Linked DNA regions of Rosistilla ulvae. The protein of the gene in region 2 interacts with the protein of the main gene of each other region in a pairwise test. Links are inferred from orthologs where the notes say so. Each region holds a gene or a part of one and is shown on either strand. Other genes may lie near its edges.

The links. Proteins that work in one complex are often made in the same cells at the same time.
Region 1: the proteins of EC9_RS18845 (region 2) and EC9_RS13085 interact in binary tests that used the Escherichia coli proteins (3 or more experiments, as listed by UniProt). The link is inferred for Rosistilla ulvae from one-to-one orthologs.

What each region holds. Positions count from the first base shown.
Region 1 is NZ_CP036261.1:3,687,706-3,694,479, forward strand. What follows is about bases 1,683-4,616. They hold EC9_RS13085 (SufE family protein), read right to left. Parts: upstream 3,399-4,616; coding sequence 2,967-3,398; downstream 1,683-2,966. Other genes in these bases: gnd (decarboxylating NADP(+)-dependent phosphogluconate dehydrogenase), read right to left, coding at 1,683-1,806; glpQ (glycerophosphodiester phosphodiesterase), read right to left, coding at 1,957-2,937; EC9_RS13090 (thioredoxin family protein), read right to left, coding at 3,404-3,964; sucC (ADP-forming succinate--CoA ligase subunit beta), read left to right, coding at 4,246-4,616. Outside these bases: EC9_RS13070 (Na+/H+ antiporter NhaA), read left to right, coding at 1-213; more of gnd, read right to left, coding at 331-1,682; more of sucC, read left to right, coding at 4,617-5,433; sucD (succinate--CoA ligase subunit alpha), read left to right, coding at 5,516-6,397; EC9_RS13105 (phosphoribosylanthranilate isomerase), read right to left, coding at 6,519-6,774. UniProt on the Escherichia coli protein: Participates in cysteine desulfuration mediated by SufS. Cysteine desulfuration mobilizes sulfur from L-cysteine to yield L-alanine and constitutes an essential step in sulfur metabolism for biosynthesis of a variety of sulfur-containing biomolecules.
Region 2 is NZ_CP036261.1:5,349,283-5,357,110, reverse strand. What follows is about bases 2,294-5,293. They hold EC9_RS18845 (aminotransferase class V-fold PLP-dependent enzyme), read left to right. Parts: upstream 2,294-3,157; coding sequence 3,158-4,429; downstream 4,430-5,293. Other genes in these bases: EC9_RS18840 (baeRF3 domain-containing protein), read right to left, coding at 4,527-5,293; EC9_RS18850 (iron-sulfur cluster assembly scaffold protein), read left to right, coding at 2,700-3,137; EC9_RS18855 (acyl-CoA thioesterase), read left to right, coding at 2,294-2,535. Also shown: EC9_RS18870 (transposase), read right to left, coding at 1-158; EC9_RS18865 (DUF1499 domain-containing protein), read left to right, coding at 485-931; EC9_RS18860 (M42 family metallopeptidase), read left to right, coding at 977-2,059; more of EC9_RS18855, read left to right, coding at 2,137-2,293; more of EC9_RS18840, read right to left, coding at 5,294-5,687; EC9_RS18835 (VWA domain-containing protein), read left to right, coding at 6,035-7,240; EC9_RS18830 (ATP-grasp domain-containing protein), read left to right, coding at 7,306-7,828. UniProt on the Escherichia coli protein: Cysteine desulfurases mobilize the sulfur from L-cysteine to yield L-alanine, an essential step in sulfur metabolism for biosynthesis of a variety of sulfur-containing biomolecules.

The DNA of each region.
Region 1 (6,774 bases), 1.7 Mb from region 2 along the record:
GCGTTGTTTGTTTCGACAGCAGCCTTCCCGATGCCCGGACCGATTCAAGACTCGGTCAAGATGGGAGCGTTGATGAGCTTCCTGGCTCCGGTAAGTGCATTCGCTATGGCGATGGCGTTAGGAATTCGCCCGGCATGTTTTGGAAAGCGAAAGCCAGCCGCGGCAACGCAAGCTCGTAAGCCGCCGAAGGCTCACAAGCAGCACGCCCTATAAAAAAACGACCGGTCGATAAACCGGTCGCTTGGCAACAATCAGGCGCCGAGTCGCGGCACCCAATGAATTTTGAAGCGACGGCGTGTTGGCGCCGTCGCTTTTTTTGTAACGCCAGAACTAGCTGGTCGGTTGCTTGCGAAGATCCAACCACTCGGTGTGGTAGACGCCGTCTTTGTCGGTTCGCTTGTAGGTGTGAGCACCGAAGTAATCGCGTTGAGCTTGCAGCAGGTTCGCTGGCAAGCGATCGCGACGGTAGCTGTCGTAGTATGCCAACGCGGTGCTGAACGCGGGAACCGGAACGCCCAACTGGGTTGCTGCCATAACGACGGCACGGAAATGAGGCTGAGCGGTTGCCATCGCATCCTTGAAATAAGGATACAGCATCAGGTTTTCCAGGTTCGGTTGATCATCGAACGCTTCCTTGATGCGATCGAGGAACTGGGCGCGGATGATGCAACCGCCACGCCACAGCAGGGCGCATTGGCCGTAATCGAGATCCCAGTCGTGCTCTTGCGATGCAGCTTGCAGTTGGACGAAGCCTTGTGCGTAGCTGACGATCTTCGACGCGTACAGACCTTGGCGAACCATCTCGATGAAGGTCGCTCGGTCGCCCGCCAATTCGGCAACCGCTGCGGCCAGCTTCGGGTTATCGCCTTCAGCCGGTCCGGGAAGGATGCTGCTAGCGCGAACGCGAGCTTCCTTTTGAGCCGAGATGCCGCGAGCGAATACAGCCGAGGTGACCAGGGTGCTTGGCACGCCCAGATCCAACGCCAATTGGCTCATCCATTTGCCGGTGCCCTTGGCGCCAGCGACGTCCAAGATGCGATCGACCAAGTGGTCGTTGGTGTCGCCATCTTTGACGCTGAAGATGTCGCGAGTGATCTCGATCAAGTAGCTTTGCAGTTCGCCCTTGTTCCATTCGTCGAAGACGTCGTAAAGCTCGTCGTTGGTCAGGCCGCCGACGTCTTTCAGCAATTGATACGCTTCGCAGATCAACTGCATGTCGCCGTATTCGATGCCGTTGTGAACCATCTTCACGTAGTGGCCGGCACCGCGTGGGCCAACCCAATCGCAGCAAGGGATATCGTTGTTGGGTCCAACCTTCGCCGAGATCGCTTGGAACATCTCCTTGACCATCGGCCAAGCATCTTTCGATCCGCCTGGCATCAGGCTTGGCCCCTTCAGAGCGCCTTCTTCACCACCGGAAACACCGGTGCCGATGAAGTGGAAGCCCTTGGCCTCGACTTCTTTTGTGCGGCGTTCGGTATCGGCGTAGTGAGTGTTTCCACCGTCGATGATGATGTCGCCTGGTTCCAGGAACGGCGTCAATTGTTCGATGATCGCGTCGACAGCGGGGCCCGCTTTGACCAACATCATCAACTTGCGCGGACGGGCACACGACTTCACAAATTCTTCGATCGAGTGGCAACCGACGAAGTTCTTGCCAGCGGCGCGGCCTTCGATCAGGGCATCGACCTTGTCGGTCGTGCGGTTGTAGACGGCAACCTTGTAACCGCGGCTCTCTACATTCAGGGCCAGGTTTTCACCCATTACAGCTAGGCCGATCAGCCCGAAATCGCAATCACCACTCATTTTTTGTGCATCCCAATGGATTATTTATTGAAGCAGCCCGAGGCCCCCCAGCAGGCACTCAAACATATTAATACGCTTGCTATACGCGAGCGAATGATAGCCGACGACCCGATTTTCATCAATATGCCAGCGATCCAGGGCCGCCATGGCCTACGATGCCTGGAATAACCGATCCCGCGTCGCGACGGTGAGGTCTGGGAAATCGCTGAACACCCCGTCGGCATCCGCTTCGAACAACGCGAGCTCGATCAACCGATCGAAGCTGTCGACGTATACGGGCAGCGAGTCGGCTCGCAATGTCCACGGATGGACCTTCAAGCTACATCGATGTGCCAGTTCCACAAGCGGCGTGCACAGATAGCCTTGGCGATTCGCGTGGGGAACGACAACAACATTCATCGAAGGCCCGATCGCATCGGCATATTGAGCGATCGTTTGCAGATCGGACTCCGCCGCGGCCAGATCGTATTCCGCCGAGGTTCGCCCCCAGTCCTCGTCTTCCAGCAACTGCACCAACCGCATTTGACAGCCGAGTTCGTCGCGGAGTCGCCGATTTTCCGCCGCATCAAAACATTGGACGTAGACATTGTCCGATCGACTGCTGTAGCCGTATTGGTTCAGCACCGCCAACGTGATCCGGCAGATGTCTTTGCCCTGCTGGCGATGCCAAGCCGGCCGTTTGATCTCCGTATAGATCCCTACGTCGCGACCGGTGCTGTCGTTGAGCCCCTGGATCAGCTCCAGCTCTTCGGCCAGCGTTGCGATCCGAAACTGCGACAGTCCCATCGGGAACCGAGTCGGAAAGACAGCCTGTCCGGTCGCCGGATCAAATCGCTCACAAACCGACAGCGACTTCAATTCGTCCAGCGTCAGATCGATCGCATAATATCGGCCATCGTCGCGAGCACGGTCGGGAAACCGCTGCCGCACGTCGGTGACGGTATCCAGGTGGACGTCGTGCAAAACCAGCGGCACGTCGTCTTTGCTGAGCACCACGTCTTGTTCCAAGAAGTCGCTACCGACAGCGTAGGCGAACGCCTTGGCCGGCAGCGTGTGCTCGGGAAGATACCCCGATGCGCCACGGTGGGCGATCACAATCTTCGCGTGTTCGGTCGACGATTCGTTACTCATCGTGAGAGCGCCCTTGCCAGTAGGGAAAACTACAACGCAGCTTCGGCCAGTGCGCGAACGCGGCGAACCATCGATCGCAAGCCGTTGCTGCGAGATCGAGTCAGATGTCCCTGCAGATCCAATTCGGTGAACAGGCCATCGATGTCGATCGCCAGGATCTCCTTGGCCGGCTTGCCGCTCAACAACGCCACGATGATCGCGATCAGACCGCGGGTGATCACCGCGTCGCTATCGGCTTCGAAGTCGAGGATCGGGGAATCGTCAGCCGATTCGCCCTCGCGTTGACTGGCGACTAACCAAACGTTGCTGACGCAACCTTGCACTCGATTCGCTTCGACCCGATGTTCGGCCGACATCTGCGGCAGCCCATCGGCGAACTCGATGATGTATTCGAGCCGCTCGTCATAGTCGTTGATCTCTTGAAATTCTTCCCGCAGTTCGTCGGGTGTAATCGTTTGCATCGGGTTCAATCTCCATGCTTCTCGCGCAGTCGGGCTGACGTTCGCAACATCAGCTGAGCGCGTTCAAATTCATTTAGCCATTCTTGGATCACCGCCGCCTGAACCGGATCGCCAGCGGTAACGATCCCCGATCCACACGCCGCACCAGCCAATTGGTCGGCCATCTGACGGTATCTCGCCAGCGTGCGGTCGCCGTAATGACCGACAAAAAAGTCCTCTTCGCTGAAGATCGCGATCTGCGGGACGCGAGCTGCTCCGCAGATCGACATGATTCCTTTCAGTTCTTCGCTGGCATCGCGATCGATATAGCGAACGGTGATCTTATCGCTGGACTGTTCGATCCGCCGCAGGATCGGGCACTGTTGCACGCAATCGCCGCACCAAGCCCCTGCGAAACAGAGGACTCGCATCTCGCGAACGAACCCGGCGATCAACGCGGTTTGCGCGTCGGACAACTCGCAAGCATCATAGACCGCCGCCCACTTCCGTCGATCGAGGTCCGAACCGTGTTTGGCGAGAAAGTCGTCGTAGGTAAGACCTTCGTGGAAGTAGCTTGCGGGGATCATCTTTGATTTTAGTTTCCATAGGGCATGCTGGGCAGTCGCCAGCGCGACCATTTCAGTCCAATGTTGCGAGTCTGCGCGACACTGACAACCTGTGTGATGCGAAATGACTCGCTGCGGTCGCCGGGACGAATAATCGTCAACGCGACCGCAGAGCGGATTGTCCCCCTCGAACCTCAAGAAATCAGAACCCGCCCTGTCACGACGCCTTTAAGGGGATAGCATCGGGTTCTATAATCCCTCCCAGCGTGCGGTCGTCCTGTTTCCTGTAAGGCCTCCATCTAATGAAAATCCACGAATATCAAGCGAAAGAACTGTTTCGAGCCGCTGGCGTCCCCGTGCTGCAAGGCATGGTCGCCCGCAATGCGGACGAAGCCAAAGACGCATACAACAAGCTGGGCGGCGCGATTGCGGTTGTCAAAGCTCAGATCCATGCCGGCGGTCGCGGCAAGGGTACGGTGACTGAAAAGCCGGAACAACACGGCGTCGAACTGGTCAAATCGGCCGACGACGCGGCTCGCGTTGCCGAGAACCTGTTGGGCAACCACCTGGTCACGATCCAAACCGGTCCCGAAGGCCAACGCGTCAATCAAGTCTTCGTCGAATCGGGTTGCAACATCGCTCGCGAATTGTACCTCGGCATCGTCCTGGACCGCGCCGCCTCGCTGCCCGTTTTGATGGTCAGTACCGAAGGTGGTATGGAGATCGAAAAGGTCGCCGAAGAGACGCCCGAAAAGATTTTGAAGGAACACTTTGATCCGCACGTTGGATTGGAGAGCTACCAGGTCCGCAAGTTGTGCAAGGCGATGGACATCAGCGGTAAAGCCGCCCGTTCGGCCGACCTGTTCATGAAAAAGATCTGCCAGTTGTACGTCGATCTCGATTGTGCCCTGCTGGAAGTCAACCCGTTGGTGATCACCGGCGACGACGAGATGATCGCTTTGGATGCGAAGGTCACCTTCGACGACAACGCGATGTTCCGCCACAAAGACATCGCCGAGCTGCGCGACGATGCCGAAGAGGAACCAAGCGAATTGCGAGCTGCCGCGTCCGGGCTGAGCTTTGTCAAGTTGGACGGCAACATCGCTTGCTTGGTCAACGGAGCTGGACTGGCGATGTCGACGATGGACATCATCAAGCATCACGGTGGCGAACCCGCAAACTTCTTGGACGTTGGTGGCGGAGCGAACAAAGACCAAGTTACCGAAGCGTTCCGAATTCTGTTGGCCGATCCGCACGTCAAAGCGGTTCTTGTGAACATCTTCGGCGGCATCGCGCGTTGCACGACGATTGCCGATGCGGTGATCGCGGCCAGCAAAGAGGTCGGATTTAACGTTCCTTTGGTCGTTCGATTGGAAGGAACCGAAGTCGAAGAAGGTCGACGGATGCTCGAAGAAAGCGATGTCGAAATCATCAATGCCGTCGGCCTGACCGATGCTGCAAAGAAGGTTGTCGAAGCGGCAGGCGTCTAAAGTTGACGACTGTTTTGTTTTGAATCGTTTACAACTCACAACAAATCGTTGACCTACACGATTTACGGAATTCGGAATAACAATGTCCATTTTGATTGACAAAAACACGCGCGTCATTTGCCAAGGCATCACTGGCGGCGCGGGAACCTTCCACACCAAAGGTTGCAAAGAATACGGCACCCAGATGGTCGGCGGTGTAACGCCGGGCAAAGCGGGCCAAGACGTCGACGGCGTACCCGTTTTCGACACGGTCGGTGAAGCTGTTGAAAAAACAGGTGCCAACGCGACGATGATCTTCGTTCCGCCGCCGTTTGCGGCCGACGCGATCCTCGAAGCGATCGACGCCGGAATCGAAGTTATCGCGGCGATCACCGAGGGCATTCCAGTCCTCGACATGGTCCGCGTCTTCAAGGCGGCCAAGGCGAGTGGTTCGGTCCTGATCGGCCCCAACTGCCCCGGCCTGATCACTCCCGGTGAGTGCAAGATCGGGATCATGCCCGGCTACATTCATCAACCAGGCAACATCGGCATCATGAGCCGCAGCGGCACGTTGACCTACGAAGCGGTTTGGCAAACGACCAACTTGGGTCTCGGCCAAAGCACCTGCGTCGGTCTGGGTGGCGATCCGATCGTCGGCACATCGTTCATCGATTTGCTGGCTCGCTTCCAAGAAGATCCGAAGACCGAAGCGATCTTGATGATGGGCGAAATCGGTGGTTCGGCGGAAGAAGAAGCCGCGGCGTTTGTCAAAGAGAACGTCACCAAACCAGTTGCCGCCTTCATCGCCGGTCGCACCGCACCTCCCGGAAAACGGATGGGTCACGCCGGTGCGATCATCACCGGTGGCAAGGGAACCGCGACCGAGAAGGTTGCCGCGTTGGAAGACGCCGGAATCGTTGTCGCTGCTTCGCCAGCCGACATGGGTGCGGCAGTTGTCGAAGCGATGAAACGCCACGGCAAATAAAGCCTTTGTTCGAACAAGCGACGCGGCAAACGTGCCGCGCTGCGTTGCTAGAACACAAAATGTAAGAACGTAGAAACGAAAAACGGGCGGATGGCAACATCCGCCCGTTTTTGTTTAGTCCTTAAGCCCAAACTGCTTTTGCATTGTCGACAAACGCCGCGATTTTTGCCGGGTCTTTCTGGCCCGGAGCACTCTCGGTTCCGCTGGCGACATCGACTGCCGCGGCGCGGCTGCGGACAATCGCATCACCGACGTTAACGGGATTCAGTCCGCCGGCCAGGATCCAGTCGTTAAGAGACGCCTGTGCAGCCCAGCGTCCGATGCCGTCCCAGTCTAGCCGTTGGCCGGAGCCACCAAATTGTGGACCGCCATCGGCA
Region 2 (7,828 bases):
GTGTAGACGGGATCTCGAGGATCTGGGATCGCCTGGTCGATTCGACGAATCAAATCCAGCCGCTGGTCGGCCTCACGCAGAAGTAACAAGCCGCCATCGGAAGTCCAAGCACCGCCATCAAAATCGACTTCTACGGCTTGGCGACGGAGGCGTTTCAGAGCGGGGGGCGTCTACTCTTTGCCACAGCGAAGCCTTGGCCTGTGTGGACTTTGAAGTGTGGTAACTCCAATGCCTCCCAGGACTAAGGCTTTCGCACTAGGGACGCAAACCAATCAGCGGGTGCAGTCTCCGGGGTAGCGCGTGCCAGCGGATACCTCAAATTGAAGCCGTGATTTGCCTTGCCTCCACGCTCGACTGAATTGACAAATCAGGCGCGACAGGGAATTATGAGTCGCACTGGATTGGGACGCTGCAGTGGCGACTCGGCCACTCGCCCTGCAAAGCAAACGACGCGATCGTGAACCGAAACATCATGAGGAAGAGGATGGGAATTGCGATCGGAGCGATTGTCCTGCTGGTCACCGGGTGGGTCTTTTGGCAAGTCGACGACTGGAGCCGCGATTTCACGACGAATCACGCACAGCTCGATCCGGCGGCGGACGATCCGCTATTGCGGCCGGTTTTGGCAGCCGAATCGGTGGGCCAGCTGGCCGCCCGCGTTCTGTCGTTTGTAGAAACGACACCCCACTGGCAAGTGGAACGACAGCGTGGCGGCCCCGACGGAACCGAACTGCACCTGACGCGCACGACCTCGCTGTTCCGCTACGTCGATGACATTCAGGTCCGCATTTCGCCGGTCGACGGCGGGGCGCAGCTGGATGCCGAGAGCCAATCGCGGCTGGGCAAAGGGGATCTCGGCCAGAACCCGCGGAACCTGAAAGAGCTGGTTCGGGGCATCGACGGCTTTCCAAGTCTGCAGGAGCCGCGATAATCGGGGGATCATCAAACCGCACCAATGATTGAAAAGGATGTTCCATTGTCCCGCCTCGACCAACTCAATCCCGCTGCCGACGCTTTTCTGAAATCCGCCATCGAGACCCCCAGCCCCTCGGGTTACGAAGAACGGATCCAAGCCCTGGTCCGCGAATACATTCAGCCCGCTGCCGATGAAGTGCGCACCGACGTCCACGGCAACGTGATGGCGATCGTCAACCCCGACGCCGACACGCGACTGATGTTTGCCGGGCACTGCGACCAGATCGGGATGCTTGTCACGTATATTGATGAGTTAGGTTTTCTGTACGCCCAGACGATTGGCGGCTGGGATCCGCAACAATTGATCGGCCAGCGGATGATCGTCTGGACGAAAACCGGCCCGATCCCCGGATCGATCGCCCGGAAACCGATCCATCTGCTGAACGATGCCGAGCGGAAGAAGGTTGTGAATCTGAACGAGCTGTGGATCGATATCGGTGCCAAGGACCAACAATCGGCGTCGGAATTGGTTCGCATCGGCGATCCGGTCACGCTCAAACTGGAAATGACTCAACTGCAGGAAGGCTTGATCTCGGGTCCCGGAATGGACAATAAGACCGGCATGTGGGTCGTCATCGAAGCGCTCCGCCGCGCCGCTGGAATGGCTCCCACCTGCGGCATCTACAGTGTCTCGACCGTTCAAGAAGAGATCGGTTTGCGTGGTGCCACGACAGCCGCCGCTAGCATCAAGCCGCACGTCGGGATCGCCGTCGACGTCACTCACGCGACCGATTGCCCCACGATCGACAAGACCCAGCAGGGAGACATCAAGCTTGGTGGCGGACCGGTAATTTTCCGCGGCCCCAACATGAATCCGAAAGTCGTGCAGCGGTTGGTGCAGATCGCCGACGAACTGCGGATCCCGTATCAGATGGCTGCGGCGGGGCGAGCGACGCCCAACGATGCCAACGCGTTGCAGATCAGCAGCGGTGGCGTGGCGACCGGCTTGGTCGCGATTCCTAACCGCTACATGCACAGCGCCGTCGAAACGGTTTCGATGAACGACCTCGACAGCGCGGCCGAACTGTTGGCCAACTTCGCAGCTCGACTGACCGCCGAAGACGACTTCACCCCCAGCGTTTGATCTTTTCGCTTTTCATAAGACTGCCGGTCCAAGCGATCCCTTGGGCCGGCCCACCGCCTCCATCACAAACGCTCAACATGTCACAACAACACACGCTCACGATCCGCGTCAACTATCACGAAACCGATGGCCAGGGACGCGTTCATCACGCCAACTATCTCAATTATTTCGAGCGTGGCCGCGTCGAATTGCTCCGCAGTTTGGGCTCCAGCTACAAACAGTTCGAAGCCGACGGGCGGATGCTGGTCGTCGCCGAGATGAACGTCAAATACCACCAGATGGCGGAATTCGACGACGAGCTGACGCTGACGACAACGGTCTTGGAAGCTCACGGTGCGAGGATCCGCCATCGGTACGAGATCTTCCGTGACGACCAGTTGCTGGTATTCGCCGAATCGGTGATCGCATGCGTTCGCTCCGATGGAAGAGCCACTCGACTGCCGGCGGAACTTCAGCAGGGGCGACGCCGATCCTAGCCTCTCTCCTATAATGAAAGCAGGCCGTCGAGCAGGCTCAGCCGGTCGGCTCCTATCGTCTGCCCGCCCCAGTCAATAAACTGACAGTGGTGGGAACGATCTCTCGCCGACCGCCCTTTGACCCCGCGGATCACTCGCCTAACCGAACCTCTACAGCCGCCACCATGTCGAATTCTTATGGAGCGATCGATCAGACGTTGATCGATCATTTTGAGGATCCCTACCACCGTGGCGATTGCGAAGCGGCGACGCACGTGGCCGAGGGAGAAAATTCGTTGTGCGGCGACACGATGCAGGTGCAACTGAGAATCAGCCCCAGCGATGGCCAGATCGAAGAGGCGTGGTTCGACGGCGACGGGTGTGTGGTCAGCCAAGCCGCTGCATCGATGTTGATGGAGACGATCGAAGCGATGACGCCCGACGCGATCCGCGACTTCGACACCCGGGCGATGTTGGAACTGTTAGGTCCTTCGATCGCGGTCAGCCAACAAAAGTGTGGCCTGTTGGCCTGGCGGGTGCTGCAATTGGCGCTGCAATCGCCGCTGGATGAATTCGGCGACGGACCGACCTTTGGCGGCCCACATCTCGGCGAGGAAAACTGACAACCATCATTGGAACCAAATTGAATACGACAGAACGCTCTCCGCTGGCGATCGATGCTGCGGCCTATCGCCAAGACTTTCCTATCCTCTCGCGCCAGCTGCGCGAGGGCGTGCCGTTGGTCTATCTCGACAACGCCGCCAGCACCCAGCGGCCGCAAGCGGTCATCGATGCGATGGATGCCTGTTACGAGGGCTATTATGCAAACGTCCATCGCGGCATCCATACGCTCAGCGAAGAATCGACGCAGCAATACGAAGACGCTCGGCTGCGAGTCGCCCGGTTCCTATCGGTTGTAAACGAGTGCGAACTGATCTTCACACCTGGCACAACCGCCGCGATCAATCTCGTCGCTCGCAGCTGGGGCGATGCAAACATCAAATCGGGCGATGTGATCCTAACGACGATGATGGAACATCACGCCAACATCGTCCCCTGGCAACAGCTTGCCCAGCGGACCGGTTGCCGCGTCGAATTCGCTCCGCTGACCGAAGACGGCCGGCTGTGCATCGAATCGTTCGACAGGCGGCTGGCCGACCTGCAACCGAAGTTGGTCGCCGTAACCGCCGCCAGCAACGTGTTGGGGACGATCAATCCTGTCGCCGAATTGGTCGCCAAAGCCCGCGATGCCGGAGCGGTGACGCTGGTCGATGCGGCCCAAGCGGTCCCGCACGCGAAGGTCGATGTGAATCGATGGAACGCCGATTTCGTGACCTTCAGTGGACACAAGGTCTGTGGGCCAACAGGGATCGGCGTCTTGCATGGCAAGCAACAACTGCTCGACGCGATGCCTCCGTTCCTCGGCGGCGGAGCGATGATCCACCGCGTGACCACATCCGGTTTTGAACCGGCCGGTTTGCCCGAGAAGTTCGAAGCCGGAACGCCAGCGATTGCCGAAGCAATCGGCCTGGCCGCGGCGATCGATTACGTCGATGCCGTCGGTCTCGATCGGATTCACGCCTACGAGCTGCAACTGTGCACCATCGCACACGAAGCACTCCAAGAAATCGAAGGGGTGCACATCCTGGGTCCCGCCCCAAAACACAAAGCGGGGATCGTCAGTTTTGCGATCGACGGAGTTCATCCGCACGACATCTCGCAATGGCTCGATCGACGCGGAATCGCCGTCCGCGCGGGGCACCACTGTGCCATGCCACTACACGAATTGCTGCAGATCTCGGCTTCGACTCGGGCCAGTTTCTACTTCTATAACACTCCCGAAGAAGTGCTCCAGTTTGCCGACGCGGTGCGCAGTGCGCGGGACAAATTCAACCGTCCGCGGAAACGGACGTAGGCTCACGACGGGGATTGCCGCACGCCGTTGCCTCCACCACCGGCGCGCTACGCAGTGGAAACACTGCGTTTTGCGCCAGGTAGAAGATCGACGCCGATCAATACTTCAGCGTCGCCGCCATCTTCGCTCGGACCGGCATATCGCTAGCCGGTGCTGCGTGGATCCGGCCGCCATGGATGATCGTCTGCACCATCGCCGACTCGATCAAATCGCGACACTCCTCGCTCGGCCGCCCCTGCGGTGGTTGACCACTTTCCTGCAACACATTTCGCTCCCGGTGGAAGCTTCCGTAGAGCGTCGCGTCGCGATCGAAGAATAGTGTGTCAATTCGTCCCACCTGTGCGGCACACAATATCTCCCGTGCATCAAGCGTGACTGGGCGTTTCCGCTCACGGAACTCGCGGGCGTCGGAATCACGCTGCAGTTGCAGTTGATCGACGGCCAACGGCAACGCTTCGCGAAGCAGCTTTTCGGGGGAATATTGATCGATATTGCCCGTCATCACCTTCCCAACACGTTGCGAACAGACACTGTGTTCGCGATAGAGTGCTGTGTCCGCTTCGGATCCGGCAAGGATCAAGAAACCGGAACGATCGTGCAGATATGCACACACCGCTTCATCGACTTGTTGGATATATTCGATAAACGCAGGGGCAAGAGGGTCGACTTGGTCCTCGAGTTCATCGAAAGCCGCCTCCGGCGAACGTTGCAAAGCTTCCATTCCGGTGTGCACTAACATCGGTTCGCCTACAACCGTGCGAAGCGCAGCCTCGAAATTGACCGGGAGTCCAGCAGTATGGATCTGGGTAATCTCGGACAACGTGGCGCGATAAAATGCTAATTGTTGTTTGCTGATCGTCAGCAGATAAAAGTCGGCGAATTGGTTCTCCGCCAACAGCATCGGGCGGAGACAAAACGTGCCGGCAACGACGGCTCGAGAGTCGGGTTGGTCGTAGCCTGGAACAACTTCAAAAGTGTCGCCCGACAAGTAAATTGCAACACCTCCGCTCTGCGCCTCCCGGAAAGTAGGGTCCTCTTGAAGATCGCACAGCGGCCGCAAGAAATCGTGGGCATCTGTCGCCGACATCCAAAACTGGGCCAACTGTTGATGCGACTTTTCGATCAATTGACTCAAACCGATGTTGCCATCGGATGCCAACGCGCTGTCGGGGGATGCAGGCAAAAAGAGTGTGACGTGGGGCGTGCCTTGCAATCCGGCAAGACGCTTCACTTGGTCGCGATTGATTGAGTGAATCATTTATTCCTCCATGAGTAAAAGATATTCCGCAGACTGGACATCGAAGGTGCTCCGCAAAGTTTGTTCCGAACGTCAGTAAATGTTCAAAAATCGAACGAATTCGTTTAATGCCAGCATCCGATGCGTTATGCTTCTTGTGCTCGCGTCCTACCGCGCCACTGCAGCATCTCTCCTTTACTCGTGCCGGATCGCGGTGAGCAGTCCACCGCTGAAATCCAAACGCTAAAATTGCGTCTTACGGCAACGCGAATTTAGGCAATTTGGCCCGCACACAACATCTGGATTAACAAGTACCCAAGTTCGCGCGCTTGCTCCGTTCACAGGCACTTCGATCAGGTCCACACCCGATGGCGACTCCCAAACCAATCGCTCCCGAACAGCTTTGCCGCTGGCGTTTGATCCTCGGAGCAAGCTCGCAGGATCTGCTGAACCAGTACGGCGGCGGCGACCTTTCCCTCGACGCCGATCAGCAATTGATGGACGAAGCCTTGGCGGCGATCTACGACCAGACGCAGGAAGGTTCCGAATCGGGCGGCAAGCGTTCAGCCGGTTCGGGCGGATCCTCACCTCGGTTGGCAAAATGGCTCGGCGACATCCGCACCTACTTTTCCGAAGACGTCGTCGCCGTGATCCAACAGGATGCGATCGACCGCAAAGGGATGCGGGGTTTGTTGCTGGAACCGGAACTACTCAAAAACGTTCAGCCCAACGTGCAACTGGTCGGGACGCTGTTGAGTCTTGGTGGTCAGATTCCCGAGCGAACCAAAGAGACGGCGCGGATGGTCGTCCGAGCGGTCGCCGACAAGATCAAACTCACGCTGGAACAACGGATCCGGCAAGCGGTCCAAGGGGCGCTCAATCGGAACGAACACTCTCCGATCCCGCACGCCAACAGCATCGATTGGAAGTGGACGATCGGGCGGAATCTGAAAAACTACAACGCCCAATTGGGACGCTTGATTCCCGAACGGGTCTATTTCTATTCGCGGGCCCAACGGACGAACAACTGGACCGTGATCGTCGATATGGATCAGAGCGGTTCGATGGCCGATTCGGTTGTCTACGGCGCGGTCACCGGTTCGATCTTCGCCAGCCTCCCCGCCCTGAAGACACACGTCGTCGCCTTTGACACCGAAGTCGTCGACCTAACCGAGACCTGCGGCGACGATCCGGTCGACATGCTTTTTGGCGTTCAATTGGGCGGCGGCACCGACATCAACAAATCGGTCGCCTACTGTGAACAATTTATCACCGAACCGAGCGAGACGCTGTTCATCCTGCTGACCGATCTGTTCGAAGGGGGCAACCAATCGCAATTGGTCCGTCGATTGGGCGAGATGGTCGAATCGGGAGTCCGCGTTCTGTGCCTGTTGGCCCTCTCCGACAGCGGCACGCCCTGTTTTGACGAAGCCCTCGCCCGGCGACTGTCCGCTCTGGGCATCCCCTGTTTCGCCTGCACTCCCGATCGTTTACCCGAATTGGTCGAAGGGGCACTTCGCGGTCAAGACTTGCAATCGCTGGCAACTCGAATTAAGTCTGGGGACTCGCATTAACATGCCAGTCGACATCACCAAGCTTCGCGACTGGCACCGGCAATCATATTCAGGGCAGGTTTATCATGCAGGTCTTCATTGGTGAATACACAATCGGCGGTGGTCTCGTTTCAACTCCCTTGGCCTCGCTTCCGCAGAGCTTGCTGGCCGAAGGAACCGCCATGCATCACGCGATCTGCGACGACGCAAACCGATGTGCCCGCGTGGTCACGACGATCGACTCCCGTTTGCCCCATCGCATCGACGAGTCGATCCAAACGATCCCGGTCGATAGCTCCGCCGACCTGATCTCGCAATGGTTGGCCGCGTCGGCCGACTGCGACGCCGCGATCCTGATCGCACCGGAATCCGATCGGCTGCTCTATAAATTAGTCGCCGCGTTTCGAGGCTTCGGCCGCAACGTGATCGCAGGGAATGCCAACTTCCTCGCTTCGGCAACCGACAAATTACAACTGAGCCAACGTTTACGGGAAGCGAAGATTCCTCATCCGATCTCCTTTGGCCCACGGCAAGCTCCGCAGAAGACAAGGGACAAGGGATGGATCATGAAACCAAACGACGGCTGCGGAGCGATCGAGATTCAGCGTT